Regions from separate parts of the Acidovorax sp. GW460-11-11-14-LB4 genome, predicted to be linked through region 1. Evidence: predicted binding sites of a transcription regulator. Region 1 holds the regulator's gene; each other region holds the start of a gene.
What was found. The regulator FNR, encoded in region 1, switches genes on or off when oxygen is low (the NO sensors DNR and NnrR bind a similar motif). The targets are predictions, from matches to a motif close to TTGATNNNNATCAA.
Positions count from the first base shown of each region.

Region 1 (6,422 bases):
AGCGTTCGGCATACAAACGGGCGTCTGCGACCTGGTCCGCCATGAAGGCGTATACCGCAGCATCGTCACGCTCTACCAGCAGCTGGCGCGGCAGGTTCCACAGCTGCGCCAGGCGCTGGTTGAATGCCCGCACACCGCGGTCCAGTCCACACACCAGCATGCCGTCGGCAGCGGAATCCAGCGTGGCACGCAGCTCAGAAAGCAATGTCTCCAACTCGCGCTCGGTGGTCTCCTGGCGGCTGCGGTCCAGCATGGTCAGCAGCAGGACACTGGTGCCACTCGCCCCCCAGGGCACTCGCCGGACGCAACGCTGCACCGGTACCAGACTGCCATCGGCACGCAGCAAACTGGTGTGGGCAGGAACGCCTTGGGCAATCACATCGGCCGGCTCGGACCAGAACGCCAGCTCCTGGGGCGTGCTGGCCAGATCCAGCACAGACCGCCCCCGCATGTCGGCGGCAGACAGCCCTGTCAGACGCTCGGCGCCTGCGTTGGCTTGCAGAATGTGCTGGTTTGTCTCATCCAACAGCCACACGGCCTCCTGCAGGCCATCCAGCCATCCGAGCGATTGCAAGTCGTTCACGCCGAGGCCTCGTCAGGGCCGGGACTGACCGCTCGCTCAAAAAAGTAACAGATCCGCTGTCGAGGCGACAGGTAGTCCAGCGCGTCACGCGGGAGCTGCGCGGGCTTGAGGCTGCGCCGTATGCCCAGTTCAGGTACGGTTTCCAGATCCAGTATCGGCGCTTCATCCTTCGGTACGCGCGGGTCGTGCACGATGACCTTGGGCCGCAGGGGCCGCGACGAATTGACCGATGCCACGATGGCATACCGGTCGTTGACCAACTGCACGATGGAGCCGGGCGGGTACACCCCCATCATGCGAATGAAAGCTCCCAGGACCACCGAATCAAACCGCGCCTTGAGCTGGGCAAAGATGACGGATAGCGCCTCATGCGGGGTCAGCGCCGTCACACCCATGGCCGGGTTGCACATCCGGTCATATTGATTGACCAGGGCCAGGACCTGGCTCATGCGCCCCAGGTCAGGCCCCTTCAAGCGCTGGGGAAACCCGCTGCCGTCACACATCTCGTGGTGCCGGGCCACTGCAGTCAGCACCGCATCGGCAAACCCCATGCGTTTGGCCAAGGCAACGGATTCCGCCACGTGGGTCTCGTAGCGCGTGCGCTCCATGGGGATCATGGACGGGGTGGGCTGGCGCAGATTGGGCGGAAGCTTGAGCTTGCCAATGTCGTGGATCAATGCTGCCACACCCAGATCGTGCAGCTCCTCGCTTTTCATGCCCAGGGACCGACCCAGCAGCAGCGAAATCACCATCACATTGATGGGATGCAATCCGTTGCGCTCGCCCACGCCCTCGGACAGCAGCCGGATGACGGAGTCGCCGTTTTCCAGCAGTTCGGTCACGCATCCAGAGACCAGCGCCTCCCCCTTGGCCCTGGCCTGGTCCGGGTGCTCTGACACCGTGCGCTCCATGGACTGGTACTGCCGCGTGGCTTCCGAGAAACGCTGGTTGCAGGCGGCCAAGGCCCGGTTTTGCGCTTCCAGCAGCTCACGGCGACGCTGTGCCTCGGGGTCCACGACAGTGGTCGTGCCAGGCCCGGGCGCATCCAGGCCGTTGGGCGGCGGCACTGTCATTTCAGGCACGCTCCAGGCGGCCGGCACCAGCTCCTGGAGTTCAGGATCGCTCTTCTTGGGGACGTAACGCACCTCGGTCAGTCCCAGCTCCCGCAAGGTGGTGATCTGCTCCGACGACGCCACCCGGAAACTGCTGGTCGGGAACGGATGATGCATCCAGCCCACGTCGAGCTGGATGTACATGCCGACACGCAGTTGGCTGATGTCGATGAGGATGGATGAGTTCACGTCAGGCGCACGATACATGGCGACATCAATGCCACCAATAGTTACGCAGATTATCACCAGTTCCAGTGACGTGGCGAAGAACCGACAGGCCGCGCAGCGATCCGGCAACACTTGACTGAAAGCGGGCCTGGCTGGACCACCCCGGTCCCCGCGACAAAGGCATCGCCCACCTTCCTGCCGCGGGGCGACTGGGGTGATGTGGACGGATCAACGCCGCGCGCTCAGCGGCACCAGAGCGACGGCTTGTAAATGAGATCCATCCACAGCGCCCAGGCAGCTACCGCGCACAGCATGGCGCCTGCGGCCCTCGTGCCCCACTGCGCCCGCGCGAGATTCAGGCGGTTGCGAAGGCTGCTCCAAGCCCAGGGGCCGCCCACCAGCCACACCCCGCTGCCCACTGCAAACAGAGCCATGGTCAGGGCACCCTCCAGCGCCCCCCCGCTGAGCGCCGCGACCAACAGGGCCGAATAGAGCAGTCCACAAGGCATCAGGGCCCACAGGACCCCGGCCGCCATCACTCCGCCCGGTGCCCCGACCAGCGGACGAACACGCGCCCACACGGAGCGGCCCGCCTGCTCCACCCAGGCAGGCTGCCGCGACTGCACCATCATCATGAGCCCCCAGGCCATCACCGCCACATGCATGAGTGTCCAGGCGGGGCGCAGCGCGCTGGTTTGCTGGGTCAGCCATGCCAGACTGTCCATGGCCAAGGCCGCCAGTGCACCTGCGCTGGCATACCCCACCAGGCGCCCTGCGTGAAAGGCCATGGTGCGCTGCAGCGCACCACCACGCGGCGCCCAGCGCACCTCCTGCTCCGCACCACCGTCCGCCTGTGGTGCGCCGCCCTGCCGCACCAATGCTCCGCACGGCGCGGAACACATGGCCAAGCAATGGGACCCGCCAGCGAGTCCCATGAGCAAAGCAGTCCAGCCAACAGTGGCAAGCATAGGTGTCAGATGATGCGCGAAAACCGGGCGCGGTTGCGGTCCGCCTGCAGATAACGGTCAAAAACCATGGCGATACCGCGCACGAAGAACCACCCGGTGGCGGTCACTTCAATGCCCTCCGGCCCCACCCGTACCAACCCCTGCTCCTGCATACCCTCCAGCTGCGCCAACTCTGCTGCGAAGTACTGGCGGAAATCGATCAACCACGCCTGCTCCATCGGCTCGAACAGCAGCTCGCCCTGGCACATCAGGGCCATGATGGCCGCGCGGCGCACCAGGTCGTCGCGGGTCAGGGCGAGCCCGCGGACCACAGGTAGCCGCCCCTGGTCCAGGAAGTCGTAGTACTCGTCCAGCGTCTTCGAGTTCTGGCTGTAAGTCGCCCCTACCCGGCCGATGGCCGATACGCCCAGCCCAATCAGGTCGCAGTCTGGCTGCGTGCTGTAGCCCTGGAAGTTGCGGTGCAAGCGTCCCTGGCGCTTGGCCACAGCCAGTGCGTCGGTAGGCAGAGCAAAGTGGTCCATGCCCACATAGACATACCCAGCGTCCATGAACGCATCGAGTGAGCGCGAGAGCATGGACAGCTTGCTCGCGCCTGTGGGCAATTCGGCGGAGATGATGCGACGCTGTGGCTTGAAACGCTCCGGCAAGTGTGCATAGGCATACAACGCAATGCGGTCAGGCCGCAGCTGCGCCACCTGCGCCAGCGTGCGGTCAAAAGACTCTGGCGTCTGGCGCGGCAGGCCGTAGATCAGGTCCACGTTCACCGAATCAAATCCCAGCGAGCGGGCGGACTCCACCAGTGCAAAAACCTGCTCTGCAGGCTGAATGCGGTGCACGGCCTTTTGCACTTCGGCATCAAAGTCCTGCACGCCAAAACTCAGGCGGTTAAAGCCCAATTCAGCCAGGAGCGCCAGACGCTCGGAGTTGACCGTGCGCGGATCCACTTCGATCGAGTATTCGCCCCCGGGCGCCAGCGTGAAGCTGCGCTTGAGCATGGCCATCAGCTCCCGCAAGCCCGCATCGGAGAGGAAGGTGGGCGTGCCACCGCCCAGGTGCAATTGGCTCACCACCTGTCCTACGCCACAGTGCGCGGTGTGCAGGTCGATCTCGCGGCTCAGATAGCGCAAGTAGACCTCGGCGCGGTCATGGTGTTTGGTGATGATCTTGTTGCAGGCGCAGTAGTAGCACAGGGATTCGCAAAACGGGATGTGCACGTACAGGGACAGCGGCATGGCCTTGGCCAGCGTGCCCGAACGGCGCTGTTGCAGCGCCAGCACATAATCTTCCTGACCGAAGGCCTCCACAAATCGGTCGGCCGTTGGATAGGACGTATAACGGGGCCCTGGCACGTCAAAGCGGCGCAGAAGATCTGGCGAAACAGCAGTCATGGGGAAATTTCCTTGCGTACACCTTGACTGTGCCGTAGGCTCCGGGACATGTCCTTGACCTGCATCAAGTGAACCAACAAGCGATACGGCGACAATTTGATGAAGGTCAGCCGCTCGCCCGCGCCCTGTATTCAGGTTCGTGTACGGCATGCACGATATGCTCGACCAACAACCCAAGTCCATGTGCCTATGAACCCGCTCACCATCAAAGTCGCCTGCTCCAACTGCAACCTCCGCGAGCTGTGCATGCCCGTGGGCTTGAACGAAGAGCAGCTCCAGCGCATTGACGAGGTGGTTGCCGTCCGTCGCAAAGTCAAACGCGGAGGGACGCTGTTTCGCAATGGCGAGTCCTTCACGTCCCTGTATGCCATCCGCACCGGGTTCTTCAAGACCTGCGTGGCCACAGAAGACGGTCGCGACCAGGTCACGGGCTTTCAGATGGCGGGCGAGATCATCGGGCTTGACGGTATCGTCAATGACCACCATACCTGTGATGCGGTGGCACTTGAAGACGCCGAAGTGTGTGTCATGCCCTTCGACCGCATTGAAGAGCTGTCACGCGAAGTCACAGCCCTGCAGCACCACGTGCACAAGATCATGAGTCGCGAGATCGTGCGCGAGCACGGCGTGATGTTGCTGCTGGGCAGCATGCGTGCCGAAGAACGCCTGGCCGCCTTTTTGCTGAACCTGGTGCAGCGCCTGCATGCACGGGGCTTCTCGCAGTCGGAACTGGTGTTGCGCATGACGCGCGAAGAAATCGGCAGCTACCTCGGCCTCAAACTCGAAACGGTCAGCCGGACCTTCTCCAAGTTTGTGGAAGAAGGGATCGTGGAAGTCAAACAGCGCCATGTGCGCATCCTCGACACCGATGCCCTGCGACGCATCGTGAACAGCCAGCAGACCTGCCACTGACGACACTGACACCGAGCCACTTCCACGCGGAGGGCCGGTTCCGCACCAAGTACAACCATCTCTTGCGAAACGGCATGCATTGCATGCCCAGACAAGCAGGCGAAAAGGGTTCAGGGGCAGGACGATGTCTTGCGGCAATCGTCGGGGCGCTCCCCATCGGGCACCGGGCACCGGTTGACCTCGAACGGAGACATGGACAGCAGTGTCGTCAATGCGCTCGTGGCCATGGTGATGGCCCAAAACACAAAAAATGCGAGGGTGTACACCCCTTGCCGTGACAGCGCCAGGGGCTGGCCGAACCAGTGCAGGTCCTGGGGGTCCACCATGGCAAAAACCAGCATCTCCAGCACGCCCGCCATCAAGAAGGCGGGCCATGCAATCCACATCAGGCGTTGCGTCCACATATCGGTTCTGTCTCCTGGTGCTGCCTGGGGTCGCTGGGGGCAGCGACCGGAGGGTTGTCAGCGTGGTTGGTCTTGCACAGGGGTGGCCGCATGGTTGCGGGCCTTGAGGGCCGGTGCCAGGCTTTTCTCCGGCGCCACCAAGGTCTTATTGATCTCAATGCCCTGGCGGTAGTAATCCTCGGCTACCACCGGGTCAGGCCGAGAAATCGCCAGCCACAGCGTCACAAAGCCAGCCACGATCACGATGGCAGGCCCGGCAATCACCAGCCACACATGGCCGAACTTCCACCAGGGCACGGGAATTGCCGGTGTCGCGATGGCAGGGTTTGAAGACATGGTGCTCTACTCCTCAACAATATCGGTCAAAGTGCGGCCCTGAAAGGCCCCACCGGGATGCCGCTCAACGCGGCACAAGAAACACGGATTTTTCCGTCACATGGGCAGCTGCCCCTACGGCCTGCACGTCAAACTGAACCGCATGCGAGCCCGAAGTGGCAGAACCGTACGGAATCTGCAAACGCACGGCCACCCAGCGCGACTCTGCTGCGCCAATATCCACTTCGGCCTCGGAGGCCACCTCCAGCCCCTCCAGTCCACGCGCGCTGATGCGGTAGCGCTGTTCGCCCTCCGTGGCATTCATGATCTGCAGCCGGTAAATATTCTCCAGTTTGCCCCCCGCCACAATGCGCGAGAGCGCGGCCCGGTCACGCACGACATCCACCTTCAGCGGCGTGCGCACCACCAGGCTGGCCAGCATGGCAACGCACAGTGCTACCAGTACGGCGGTGTAGATCAGCACACGCGGACGCAACACGCGACGCAGCATCTGGGACTGCGTCCAGCGCTTGGCCACGCCGTTCTGGGTGGAATAGCGGATCAGGCCACGC
Region 1 is NZ_JBWKYJ010000018.1:40,670-47,091, forward strand. Features, by position in the region: gene AC07X4_RS09410 (putative bifunctional diguanylate cyclase/phosphodiesterase) at 1-583, opposite strand, end outside; gene AC07X4_RS09415 (cyclic di-GMP phosphodiesterase) at 580-1,884, opposite strand; gene AC07X4_RS09420 (sulfite exporter TauE/SafE family protein) at 2,106-2,831, opposite strand; gene hemN (oxygen-independent coproporphyrinogen III oxidase) at 2,837-4,219, opposite strand; gene fnr (fumarate/nitrate reduction transcriptional regulator Fnr) at 4,409-5,131, shown strand; gene AC07X4_RS09435 (hypothetical protein) at 5,242-5,535, opposite strand; gene AC07X4_RS09440 (FixH family protein) at 5,593-5,871, opposite strand; gene ccoG (cytochrome c oxidase accessory protein CcoG) at 5,936-6,422, opposite strand, start outside.

Region 2 (6,422 bases), on a different contig from region 1:
CAGCAGTGCTGCACGGGCAGGCGGGCCAGATCGACATCGGGCCCCTCCCACACCTCCTGCTGGCAGGGCGCGCCGCGCGCCACGGTGTGCGGCGCCATGTTCCACAGGGTCTTGAGCAGCTGGCCCATGCCCACCATGTCCTTGAAGCCCTTGGGTGCCTCGGGCTCCTTGAGGGTGGCCAGCAGTTCGCCCAGGGCGCGCACGCCGTGCAGGTCGGCCACGCCCATGGCGCGGGCCACGCGGTCTGTGGTGCCAAACAGGTTGGTGAGCGCCGGCATGCGGTGGCCCGTGGGCTGGGTGAACAGCAGCGCCGGGCCGCCTGCGCGCAGCACGCGGTCGCTGAGCGCAGTCATCTCCAGGTGGGGCGACACGGGCTCCCCCACACGGCGCAGGTCGCCCGTGACTTCGAGCTGGGCCATGAAGTCGCGCAGGTCGCTGTAGGCCATGTCAGGTTCAGGATTTGAATGAAATCGACTGGTAGCGCAGGTATTGATTGCCCTAGCAGCTATAAATTAAGGAGCATTCAGCTCCAGGCCCTGCCACCGAGGCGCCAGGGCGTGCGGCACATCCATGAGATCAAGCACGCGCGCCACGCTGTAGTCCACCACCTCGCCCACGGTCTGCGGGCGCAGGTAGAAGGCGGGCAGCGGCGGGCAGATGATGCCGCCCATCTCGGTCACGGCCACCATGTTGCGCAGGTGCGTGAGGTGCAGGGGCGACTCGCGCACCATCAGCACCAGACGGCGGCGCTCCTTGAGGGCCACGTCGGCCGCGCGCGTGAGCAGGTTGTCGGCCAGGCCGTGCGCAATGGCGGCGAGTGTGCGCATGGAACACGGTGCCACCACCATGGCATGGCACTGGAACGAACCGCTGGCGATGGCCGCGCCCACGTTGGCCACGTCGTGCACGCGGTGCGCCAGCGCTTCCACCGCAGGGCGGTCCATGTCCAGCTCGTGCTGCAGGTTGCGCCAGCCGGCGTCGGAGACGACCAGGTGGGTCTCGATGCCGCTCTGGCCCTGCAGCACCTGCAGCAGGCGCGCGCCGTACACGGCGCCGCTGGCGCCCGAGATCGCGACGATGATGCGACGGGTGTGGGCAGCATCAGCCATGCGAGGGCTCCACGGCGGCAGAACGAACCAAGGGCTGCGCCTGCTGATCGGCCTCCACCTGCTCCAGCACCAGCGCGGCCTGCACGGGGTCAAAGTCTTCGTGCGTGCGCTTTTTCACGCCGTATTGCTGCAGCTGGTAGTGCCGGTCGGCCGCGATGCCGTGGCGCGCCAGCGTGCTTTTCACGCAGACCAGCGGACAGCCGTCGAGCGCGATGATGGGCCGACCCGAGCGCACGGTCTTCATCAGGTGCGGCACGTCGCCGCCCACCCCCGCGATGCACGACATCTCGGCCACGCCGCGCCGGTCGAGCTGCAGCGCCACGTGGTTGGCCAGCTGCGCGGCGCTGGAGCAGCCGGAGCAGGAATAGACCAAGGGATGGTTCTGGGGATGGGTGTCGGTGGTCATGCTCACCCTCCGTTGCGTGGTGTGGGGTCCAGGCGGCGGCGCAGGTGGCCCAGCACCTGGCGCGGCGCCAGCCTGTGGACCCACTGGCGCGGGTCCAGCACGGGCAGCTCGATCGCATCGAGCGCGTTCTTCACCACCAGGCCCAGCTCGGTGTCGCCCTCCATCGACAGGCGGCGGCTGAAGAACAGCGTGTCCGGGTCTTGCTGGCGCTGGGCCAGCAGCAAAAAATCATGGGCCGTAGCGTTCAGCGTGACATCGGCCACCTGCGGCGGCACCAGCGGTGCATGGGGGGCGAAGCGCTGGCCCGTCCAGGCAAAGTCGAACGCCACGCGCGCATCGCGCACCTGCACCCGCATCTTCTTGTGCAGCAGCACCTGGCCCACGTCCACAGGCAGGTGCCGCGCGAGCGCCAGGTTGAGCGCCGTCACCAGCAGCATCGAGCCGGGGTAGGCGGGCAGGCGCGCCAGCAAGGCCCCCACGGGCGGCGGCACCAGCCGTGGGTTCGCGGCAGGGGTGGGTGAAGAAGGGAAAGCAGCCATAGGTTGAAGACGGGCCCTCAGGCCACGTAGAAAAACACGGTGAAGAAGTGGCAGACGCTGCCGCCCAGCACAAACAGGTGCCACAGCCCGTGGCCGTGGCGCACGCGGTGGTCCAGCGCATAGAAAACGATGCCCAGCGTGTAGCAGGCCCCGCCCGCCAGCAGCCAGGCAAACCCGGCTGGCGTGAGCGCGTGCCACAGCGGCACCACGGCCACCAGCGCCAGCCAGCCCATGAGCACGTAGATGACCAGCGACAGCACGCGTGCACCCCGCGCCCACCAGATCTCCTGCGCAATGCCCAGCAGGGCCAGCCCCCACACCACGCCCAGCAGCGACCAGCCCCAGGCACCGCGCAGCGACACCAGCGCAAACGGCGTGTAGCTGCCCACAATCAGCAGGTAGATGCTGCAGTGGTCCAGCTTTTGCAGCACGGCCTTGATGGTGCGCCGACGCACGCTGTGGTACGCGGTGGAGGCCGCGTACAGCGCCACCAACATGGCGCCGTAGATGCTGAACGCGACCACCTTCCACGGGTCGCCCAGGCGCGCCGCGAGGGTGATGAGCACGGCCGTGCCTGCCGTGGCGAGCAGCGCGCCCACCAGGTGGCTGATGCTGTTGAAACGTTCTCCGGGGTACATGCGGTGATTCGCTTTTTTTGCGTTATGGATGCATCGCAGGCCGCGTGGCAGCACCACGCGCTGCCCCTTGCAGCCCCTGCTCCAGGCCCGGGCGACCGAACCAGTAGCCATTGCAGGGCAGATCGGGCATGAAGGGCTGCATGCGCTCCACAAAGTCGGGGGTCTTTTCAGCCGTCTCTTGCGCAAGCACTGCGCGGCGGGCTTCGTCAAACGCGGCGATCACCTGCGCCATGTGCTGCGCCTGCGGGCTCAGTCGCACCACGTCCACGCCCTGGGCCTGCATCGCCGCCAGTTCGTTGGCCAGGTTGTAGACGCGCGCCGATTGCGTTTGTGTGCCGTTGAGCACCAGAAAACCCTCGCCCTCGCGCGTGCGCAGCGGCAGACCGTCGGCGTGTTGCAGGCAGCTGAACTGGCAGTCGTCCTTGGGCAGGTTGCGGTGGCGGGCGGTGAAGCAGCGCGCCGAATAGGCCAGGGGCATGCGGCCGTAGGCAAACACCTCGGTCTCGATGCCTGCGGGCCGCTGCGCCAGCACAGCAGCGAGCGCGTCCTGCGACATCTCCAGCGGCATCACCCAGCGCGTTGCGCCCAATTGCGCCATCCATTGCAGCGAGTGCGCGTTGTACAGGTTCAGGTGCGGCCCGGCCACAAAGGCTTGCGGCCCGGCGGGCGCACGCGAGAGGCAGCCCACGGCCCCCATGTCATTGGCCTCGACCAGGAACTCGCCGTTGCCCGTGATCTTGTGCATCACCCCCACGTCGGCGCTGGACTCGATGAGCACCTGGCTGGACAAGACCGCTTCCTTGCCCGCGTCCCGCAGCTTGCGCGCCAGCGCCAGCCAGTCGGTCAGGCGCAGCTCATGGCGGCGCGAGCATACCGTCTCGCCCAGGTACACCACATCCACAGGCGTGGCGGCCATGGCCTCGTAGAACGCGAACACGGTGTCGCGGGGCCAGTAGTACAGCAGCGGGCCGAGAGAGAGTTTCATGGGGCGGTCTCCGGGGGTTTTGTCATTGTGGAGAAGCACTACTTCCAGGGGCGGTGGTAGGCACCCAGCGTGTGCTGCTGGCCTTCTGCCACCTGGTCCAGGCTGGCCATCCAGCGCGTCTTGGGCGCATAGCGGTGCGGGTGGGCCAGGCACTGGTCCATGGCCTCGCGCCAGACCTGGGTGACCTGCGCCACATAGGCGGGGCTGCGCTGCCGGCCTTCGATCTTGATGGCGCGCACACCCATCTTGAGCAGCTGGGGCAGCAGCTCCAGCGTGTTGAGGCTGGTGGGCTCTTCGATGGCGTAGTAGTTCTCGTCATCCCCCACGTCGAAGCGGCCTTTGCACAGCGTGGGGTAGCCCGCGTTCTCGCCGGGCGCGTAGCGGTCGATGAGCACGCCGTTCAGGCGCGACTCGCGGCCCTGCGGGGTCTCCACCCAGCGCACGGCCTTCGGCGGTGAACACACGCCGTGCGTGTTGGGCGATTCGCCCGTCGCGTACGACGACAGCGCACAGCGCCCCTCGACCATTACGCACAGACTGCCAAAACCGAACACCTCGATCTCGACCGGCGTGCGGTCGATGACCTGGCGTACCTGCTCCATCGACAGCACACGCGGGAGCACGGCGCGCACGATGCCGAACTGCTCGCGGTAGAAGTTGATGGCCTCGTAGTTGGTAGCCGAGCCCTGCACCGATAGGTGCAGGCGCAGCCGGGGATGGTGCTGCACCGCGTAGTGCATGAGGCCGGGGTCGGCCAGGATGACCGCGTCCACGCCCAGGTCCACCGCCTCGTCCAGGGCGCTGCGCCACGGCCCCGGGTTGGCGGCCTGCGGGTAGGTGTTGAGTGCCATGAAGACCTTGCAGCCGCGCGCATGCGCATGGCTAATGCCCTGGGCGATGGCCGCCTCGTCGAAGTTAAGGCCCACAAAGTTGCGCGCGTTGGTGGCGTCGCGCAAGCCCAGGTAGACACAGTTGGCGCCGTGGTCCACAGCGGCCTTCAGGGCGGGCAGGCTGCCCGCGGGGCAAACCAGTTCCATGGCAGGGCCAGCCGCCCCGGGCAAGGCGGTGGCCGTCGATTTCAAGGGATCCATCACAAGCATTCAAACGCTGGCCCCGGTGGGGAGCCACAGCACTGGGCGCCACCATACGGGGGGCTCTCCGCGCATCCGCTGATCTTCATCAACGGCAGTGCACAATGCCGGAGCAAAGCAGTCGGGTTTTGATGTGCTCCAGCCTTCCCGGCGTTCCACACTGCCCACCGGCCTTGACTTGCGTCCAGTGCCCTGCGTGGGACATCCATTTCATAAAGACGCCAAAAGGCGCCCTCTGCCGTGAACAAGAACCTGTGGTTGCTGGCCCTGTGCCAAGGCCTTTTCCTGACCAACAACATCGTCTTCATCGCCATCAACGGGCTGGTGGGACTGCAGCTCGCGCCCTTTGGCTGGATGGCCACACTGCCGGTGATGGGCTATGTGGTGGGCGGTGCGCTGTCCACGCCGCTGGTGGCGCACAGCCAGGCGCGCTGGGGGCGCAAGGTGTCGTTCCAGATCGGGCTGGCCGTGGCCGTGGTGTCGGCCGCGCTGTGTGCCTGGGCCGCGTTCAGCGCCAGCTTCTGGCTGCTGTGCACGGCCACGGTGGTGGCGGGCTACTACAGCGCCAACGGTGGCCTGTACCGCTTTGCGGCCGCCGAACTGGCCAAGCCGGACTACCGCGAAAAGGCCGTGTCGCTGGTGCTGGCCGGTGGCCTGCTGGGTGCGGTGGCGGGCCCCAACCTGGCCAGCGCCACGCGCACGCTGTTCCCGGTGCCGTTTGCGGGCGCCTACATCGCGCTGATCGGCGTGGCGCTGTTGTCCATGCTGTGCATGGCGGCGATTCGCTTTGAGACGCAGCCCGTGGTGCTCAATGCGGCGGGGCAGCGCGAGCAGGGGCGCCCGCTCAAAGTGCTGATGCGCCAGCCTGCCTTCATCGTGGCCATTGTGGGTGCCGCGCTGGGCTATGGGGTGATGAACCTGCTGATGGCGGCCACGCCGCTGGCCATGCAGGTGTGCGGCTTTGCCTTTGATGCCTCGGCACTGGTGCTGGAGTGGCATGTGATCGGCATGTTCGCTCCCGGCTTTGTCACTGGCCACCTCATCAAGCGGTTTGGTGTGCTGCCCATCATGGGCACGGGGGTGTTGCTCAACCTGGCGTGTGTGGCGGTGGCGCTGATGGGCGTGGAGCTGCACCACTTTGGCATTGCGCTGTTCTTCCTGGGCGTGGGCTGGAACTTCCTGTTCACCGGCTCCACCACGCTGGCCATGACGGCCTACCGCCCCGAGGAAAAAGACCGCGCCCAGGCGGCCATCAACTTCTGTGTGTACGCCACGCTGGCGCTGAGCGCGTTCTCATCGGGCGTGCTGGTCACCACACAGGGCTGGACGCTGCTGAACGCCGGCTCGCTGGTGCCGATTGTGGTGACGGGGCTGGCGCTGGCCTGGCTGGGTCTGCAGCGCCAGCGTGTTTCAAGCGGCGCCTGAAGACCGGCCTACCGCAGCGCCCTCTGCCTGCGCCGTGGTGCGCAGCCACTGTGCGAAGGCCGCCACCGCAGGGTCTTCCAGGCGCCCCGGCGCCACAAAGAGGCTGTAGCCCCGCGCACCGCTGTCGTGGTGCGGGTGGGCCAGCACCAACTCGCCCGATTGCAGTTCGCGCTCCACAAAATACCGGGGCACCAGGCCAATACCCAGATCGGCGCGCACCGCCTCCACC
Region 2 is NZ_JBWKYJ010000032.1:18,083-24,504, reverse strand. Features, by position in the region: gene ubiD (4-hydroxy-3-polyprenylbenzoate decarboxylase) at 1-446, opposite strand, end outside; gene AC07X4_RS13160 (UbiX family flavin prenyltransferase) at 513-1,109, opposite strand; gene AC07X4_RS13155 (putative zinc-binding protein) at 1,102-1,515, opposite strand; gene ubiT (ubiquinone anaerobic biosynthesis accessory factor UbiT) at 1,518-2,054, opposite strand; gene trhA (PAQR family membrane homeostasis protein TrhA) at 2,072-2,692, opposite strand; gene AC07X4_RS13140 (U32 family peptidase) at 2,715-3,677, opposite strand; gene ubiU (ubiquinone anaerobic biosynthesis protein UbiU) at 3,716-4,768, opposite strand; gene AC07X4_RS13130 (MFS transporter) at 5,009-6,193, shown strand; gene AC07X4_RS13125 (LysR family transcriptional regulator) at 6,179-6,422, opposite strand, start outside.
Region 2: a site for FNR is predicted at 4,847-4,860, ahead of ubiU (ubiquinone anaerobic biosynthesis protein UbiU). Genes of this name have one in related genera too.

Region 3 (6,422 bases), on a different contig from region 1:
AAGGGCCAGCGCCTTGCAGTGTGCTCACCAGGCCCGCGGCCACTACGGCCTCGACGAGGATGCTGAAGTCCGGCAGGGCCGAGGCCGTGGCCACGATGTCCTTGTCGGCGGGCAGCAGCACCTTGTCCACCAGATGCACCACGCCGTTGCTGGCCTGGATGTCGGTGCTGGTGATGGTGCTCACGCGGTTGCGGCCGTCGGTGATCTTCAGGCCGTTGTTCGACTCGATCTTGAAGAAGCCGCCCGACACCGGCGTGATCGCCTTGCCCAGAGGCACATCAGCCCGCATCACCTTGCTGCCCAGCACGTGGTAGGTCAGCACGGCGGTCAGCAGGGGCTTGTTGGCCAGCAGCGCTTCCTTGGTCACGCCCAGTTCGGTCAGCAACGCCGCAAACGCCGCGTTGGTGGGCGCGAACACGGTGAGCGTGCCTGTGCTCAGCGTGGGCGCCAGGCCTGCTGCGACCACGGCTTCGACCAGGATGCTCAGCTCGGGGGTGTTTTGCGCCAGCTCGACGATGTTGCGCTGGGGTTCGTCGTCGCTGCCCCCGCAGGCCTGCAACAGGGTGGTGCTGGCGCCCAGCGCGGCGGCCATTAGGACGGTGCGGCGATTGAATACGGTGTTCATGGCGGCTTCTCCTCGTGAATGGATGGTGGGTGAAAAGAGCGGTGGTGCCAGTGGCTTACTTGGGCATCAGCACCGTGTCGATCGCATGGATCACGCCGTTGCTGGCGGCCACGTCGGCGGCGATGACCTTGGACTGGTCGACCATCACGCCCATGTTGGTGGTGACGGTGAGTTCCTGGCCTTGCACGGTCTTGACCTTGCCCGCCTTCACATCCTTGGCCATGACCTTGCCGGGCACCACGTGGTAAGTCAGCACCTTGGTCAGTGCGGCCTTGTCAGCCAGCAGGCCGTCCAGCGTGGCCTTGGGGATCTTGGCGAACGCTTCGTCGGTGGGGGCAAACACTGTGAACGGGCCGGGGCCCTTGAGGGTGTCCACCAGACCGGCGGCCTGCACGGCGGCTACCAGGGTCTTGAAGTTGCCCGCCTTCACGGCGGTATCGACGATGTCTTGCGCCATGGCGCTGAAGGTGGCGCCAGCGGTCAAAGCGAGTGCAATCAGGGTCTTCTTCATGGGTCGTTCCTCTCGGTTTCGATGGAAATGACACGCCAAGATGGGCGTGGCGCGAATGTATAACCATTTGGTACGAAAGTAAACTGATTGGTTATTCAGTAACCCTTTAGTCGTAACGAGATGAAAAAAAGCCCTGCAAGGCAGGGCTTTGGGGTGGGCGTTGCGCCGTTGTGCGCTGTGGACCTGTGCGTTCAGCGAACGATCAGCAGCGGCACCTTGCTGTGGGCCAGCACCTGGGTGGTCACCGAGCCCATCACCAGCGTGGCGATGGCGCCATGGCCGTGCGAGCCCATGACCAGCAGGTCGAACTTGCCGGTGTCTGCCACCTTGGCAATGGTCTCGCCCACCGCGCCGACCTTGACGCTGCGCTTGGCATCCACCCCGTGGCGGCCCAGGAACTTGCACACCGGGGCGAGGATTTTTTCGGCTTCTTCAGCGTGGTAGTTGTCGACCACTTCCTTGCCCAGCGCGGCGCGTGCACGGGGAGGCAGCGGGGCCTGCACCGTCAGCACGGTGTAGGTGTGGGTGCCGCCCAGCAGTTCTTCGTGGGTGGCCAGGTAGGCCAGCATTTTCTTGGTGTAGGCGCTGCCATCGACAGCAAGCAGGATGTTCATGGTGTTCTCCGAAAAAGGATGAAGCAGACTACTCTGCGCGGGTGCCTGTTGTCTTGACCTGGGTCATGTTGTTCTGTTCGGCGCGTGGCGGATTCGTACGAACCGCGCACCGATCATACGGTGACCATGCAGCGCGGCTGAAACGCTATCTGCTCGCCCTTGCGCGCATAACCCAGCGGGTTGGCCACCACCCGGCACTGCCAGGCGGAGCCATCGCTGTGCGTGCCCTGGGCGGTGTAGTCGCTGGGCGCATGCAGGTGGCCGTGCAGCCACAGCGGGGTGTACATCAGCAGGTCGTCCAGCGCGTTGCAAAACCCCGCCGTGCCAGGCACCAGGCCGTAGCGGGGGTCGGCGCTGCGCAGGCTGGGCGCAAAGTGGGTGACAACCACGGTGGCACCGTCAAATGGCTGCTGCAGCGCATCGCGCAGCCACTGCTGGCAGACCAACGCCTGATCGCGCATGGGTTCGGCCAGAAACGGCTCCGCGTGGCGCGTGCCACCGGTCTTGCGCAGGTAGAAGTTGGCCGCGCGAAAAGCCTTGTCGCGCAGCTTGAGCCGGCGCGTGAGGTCGGTGGTGCCTTCGTGGTCGGCCAGCGCGTCGAAATCGCTCCAGAGCGTCGTGCCGACAAAGCGCACGCCTTGCAGCACCAGGGTTTCACGTTCGAGCCACGCAATGCCCAAGCGGTCACAGGTCCGGCGCAGCCGCAGGTGCGCGGCATCGAAGTCCTGGGCGTCGTACTCATGGTTGCCGGGCACAAACAGCACGGGGGTCGGCCAGCCTGCATATTGGGACAACGGCGAAAACCGGGCCAGGCCGAAGTCGTCGTCGTCCAGTTGAGAGCCCTGCTGGTAGGAGCCCACGTCCCCCGCCAGCACCAGCACATCGGCGCCAGGGGCGGGCTCGGGCACAAAGTGGGGGTGTGCCTCCAGATGGAGGTCGGACAAAAGCTGGATATTCATCAGCCGTGCAGTCTAAGGCGTGCCGTGCAGGCCCTGCTCCGGAAAGGTGCGCCGTGCTGACCGTGCAAGCGCCTGAAGCAGCCAGGTCATTGCAGCCTGCTGGGGGCCGCGCCGGCGCCACAGGGCATCCACGTGCACGGCGGGCACGTCCAGGGGCAAAGCCCGTTGCACCAAAGCGTCGGCGATGCCGGTCACTGGCACAAAGTGGCGCGGCAGCACGGTCAGCAGGTCCGAGCCCGACACCACCCGACCGGCCGTGAAGAATTGGTTGACCGTGATCACCACCTTGCGCTCGCGGCCCAGCGACGCCAGGGCTTCGTCGATGAAACCAAAGGGCCGGCCCGAAAAACTCACCAGCATGTGCCGCGCTGCGCAGTAGGTGTCCAGCGTCAGCGGCGCGTCGGCCAGAGGGTGGCCCTGGCGCATCACGCACACGTATTCGCCGTCGTACAGCCGGCGGCTTTCAAAGGCCACCACGCCGCCTGATTGCGCCCGCGCGGTGAGGTCGGCCAGTGCCGCTGGAAAGTAACCCACAGCCATGTCGGCCGCCTCTTCTTCGAGCAGACGCCGGGGGTCGCGCGTGGTCAGCGGCAGCACGCGGATGGAGATGCCGGGGGCTTCGCGCTCGATGATCTCCACCAGGGCCGGCACCAGCGTCGCCGCCGTGGCATCGGCCATCGCCAGCACAAAGGTGGACTCCGCCGTTGCCGGGTCAAAGTGCCCCGGCGCCAGGGACTCCTGCAAATGGGCCAGCGCCTCGCGTACGGGGGGCCACAGGGCCAGCGCACGTGGCGTGGGCTCCACCCCCTGGCCGCTGCGCACCACCAGTTCATCGCCCACCACATCGCGCAGGCGCCGCATGGCATTGCTGACGGCCGGCTGGGTGATAGACAGCTTGTGCGCAGCTCGGGTGAGGCTGCGCTCGGCCATCACCTCGTCAAAGACGCGCAGCAGGTTCAGGTCCAGGGAGCGGAAGTTCAAAGGAGTCATGGTCACCCGAGAGCATATTCATCACTGATATGAATATCAATGATTCAAAATATAAACTTGAACATGTAAAGGGTAAACCCTAATATCACCCCATCGCCCGGCAATCTCGCCACAAGCGTTAGAAAAGGGAAACCGAAATGACCGCCTTTGCACACGTTGAGTACCCCACCGAACACCCCGGCGTTGTCCGCGCCGAAAACGCAGCCGCCGCTCTGAAGAGCGCTGCCGCCCATTTTGACGGCGCGCGTGGCGCAGCCTCCCTGCTGTTGGCCGCCGTGGTCTCCGCGCTGCTGGTGGTGGCCAACCAAGTCATCGACACCTGGACCGAAGGCCACCTGCTGGCTGCCTGGATGGTGCTGTGGCTCGTGGCCTTTGCGGCCCTGGCGCTCCTGACCAGCCCCGCCCGCCGCGCCGGTGTTGCGCTGCGCGGCACTGCGCTGGCATGGGCTGAAAGCCGTCGCCGCGCTGCTGAAGATCAGCGCACCTGGCAAGTCGCCCTGAAGGACCCACGGATCATGGCTGAACTGAACCATGCCATGGGCATCCCCACGGTGAACAGCATCCGCAAGTACTACTGAAGCTTTTGCGCGGCGCACGCTGCGCAGAGACTCCCATTCAAAGCCGTGGCCAACGCCACGGCTTTTTTTATGCCCCGTTGCGCCCCGCGTGCAGTGTGTTCTTGCAGTGTCCGCACGAGAAAAAAAGCCGCCCCGCAAGAGCGGGACGGCTTTGAATGGTCAGCTTCCTAGACTGAATGTCGCAGCGTCAGGCGTGTCAGGCGTCAGACTGCCAAACGCTTTTGCAGTTGCGCCTTGGTATCGAGCAGCGCCTTTGGCAGGTGATAAGCCAGCTGTTCGAAGTGCGCATCGTGCAGCTTGAACTCTTCGGCCCAGGCCGCCTTGTCGATGCTGGTCACGGCGTCAAACTTCTGGGCGCTGAAGTCCAGGCCCGTCCAGTTGATCTCTGCGTACTGCGGGGCCACGCCGAACATGGTTTCCTGGCCTTGGGCCTGGCCTTCGATGCGGTCAATCATCCACTTGAGCACGCGCATGTTGTCGCCATAACCGGGCCAGACGAACTTGCCAGCCTCGTCCTTGCGGAACCAGTTCACGCAGAACACCTTGGGCAGCGCCTTGCCGGTGGCGGCAATCTTGCCTTCCATGTTGAGCCAGTGCTGGAAGTAGTCGCTCATGTTGTAGCCGCAGAACGGCAGCATGGCGAACGGGTCGCGGCGCACCACGCCCTGGGCGCCAAACGCAGCGGCAGTGGTCTCGGAGCCCATGGTGGCAGCCATGTACACACCTTCGGTCCAGCTACGGGCTTCGGTCACCAGGGGCACCGTGGTCGAGCGACGGCCGCCGAAGATGAAGGCATCGATGGCCACGCCATTGGCGTCATCCCACTGGGCGTCCAGTGCGGGGTTGTTGGTGGCAGCCACCGTGAAGCGCGAGTTGGGGTGGGCGGCCTTGGCGCCAGTTTCCTTGGCGATCTGGGGCGTCCAGTCCTTGCCTTGCCAGTCGATCAGGTGGTCGGGCAGCTTGCCCGTGTCCTTTTCCATGCCTTCCCACCACACATCGCCGTCGTCCGTCAGGGCCACGTTGGTGAAGATCACGTCCTTGTCCAGGCTGCGCATGCAGTTGGGGTTGGTGTGCATGTTGGTGCCGGGAGCCACGCCGAAGTAGCCAGCCTCGGGGTTGATGGCGTACATCTTGCCATCGGCATGGGGCTTGATCCAAGCGATGTCATCACCGATGGTGGTGACCTTCCAGCCGGCAAAGCCCGCCTCGGGAGGCACCAGCATCGAGAAGTTGGTCTTGCCGCAGGCGCTGGGGAAGGCCGCTGCCACGTGGTACTTCTTGCCTTGGGGGTTGGTCACGCCCAGGATGAGCATGTGCTCGGCCAACCAGCCCTGGTCGCGGCCCATGGTGGATGCGATGCGCAGGGCCAGGCACTTCTTGCCCAGCAGCGCGTTGCCGCCGTAGCCCGAGCCATAGGACCAGATCTCGCGTGTTTCGGGGTAGTGCACGATGTACTTGACCTTGGGGTTGCAAGGCCAGCTGGTCGTGTCCTTCTCGCCTTCGGCCAGGGGCGCGCCCACGGTGTGCATGCAAGGCACGAACTCGCCTTCCACACCCAGCACGTCGTACACGGCCTTGCCCATGCGGGTCATCAGGCGCTGGTTCACGGCCACGTAGGCGCTGTCGGTCAGCTCCACGCCGATGTGAGCGATGTGGCTGCCCAGTGGGCCCATGCTGAACGGCACCACGTACATGGTGCGGCCCTTCATGCAGCCGTCAAACAGTGGCTGCAGCGTGGCGCGCATTTCAGCGGGAGCCATCCAGTTGTTGGTGGGGCCGGCGTCCTCCTTGGCGGCCGAGCAGATGTAGGTGCGGTCTTCTACGCGGGCCACGTCCGATGGGTCAGACCAGGCCAGGAAGCTGCCGGGGCGCTTGGCGGGGTTCAGCTTCTTGAAGGTGCCGGCATCGACCAGCTGCTGGCACAGGCGGTCGTACTCTTCCTTGGAGCCATCGCACCAGTAGATGCTGTCGGGTTTGCACAGGGCGGCCATGTCGGCCACCCAGGCGAGCAGCCGGGCGTTTTTGACGTAAGCGGGGGCGTTGAGATTCAGGCCCTGCATCGTGGGTGCGTTCATCGGGGAGCTTCCTAAGTTGAAAAAACGTTTTTTCAAAGGAAGCGGACCGGGCGGGTCACGGCGAGGCCTG
Region 3 is NZ_JBWKYJ010000063.1:2,794-9,215, reverse strand. Features, by position in the region: gene AC07X4_RS18790 (fasciclin domain-containing protein) at 1-625, opposite strand, end outside; gene AC07X4_RS18785 (fasciclin domain-containing protein) at 681-1,136, opposite strand; gene AC07X4_RS18780 (universal stress protein) at 1,328-1,750, opposite strand; gene AC07X4_RS18775 (metallophosphoesterase) at 1,864-2,709, opposite strand; gene AC07X4_RS18770 (LysR family transcriptional regulator) at 2,722-3,699, opposite strand; gene AC07X4_RS18765 (hypothetical protein) at 3,837-4,277, shown strand; gene AC07X4_RS18760 (phosphoenolpyruvate carboxykinase (GTP)) at 4,481-6,352, opposite strand.
Region 3: a site for FNR is predicted at 1,804-1,817, ahead of AC07X4_RS18780 (universal stress protein). Genes of this name have one in related genera too.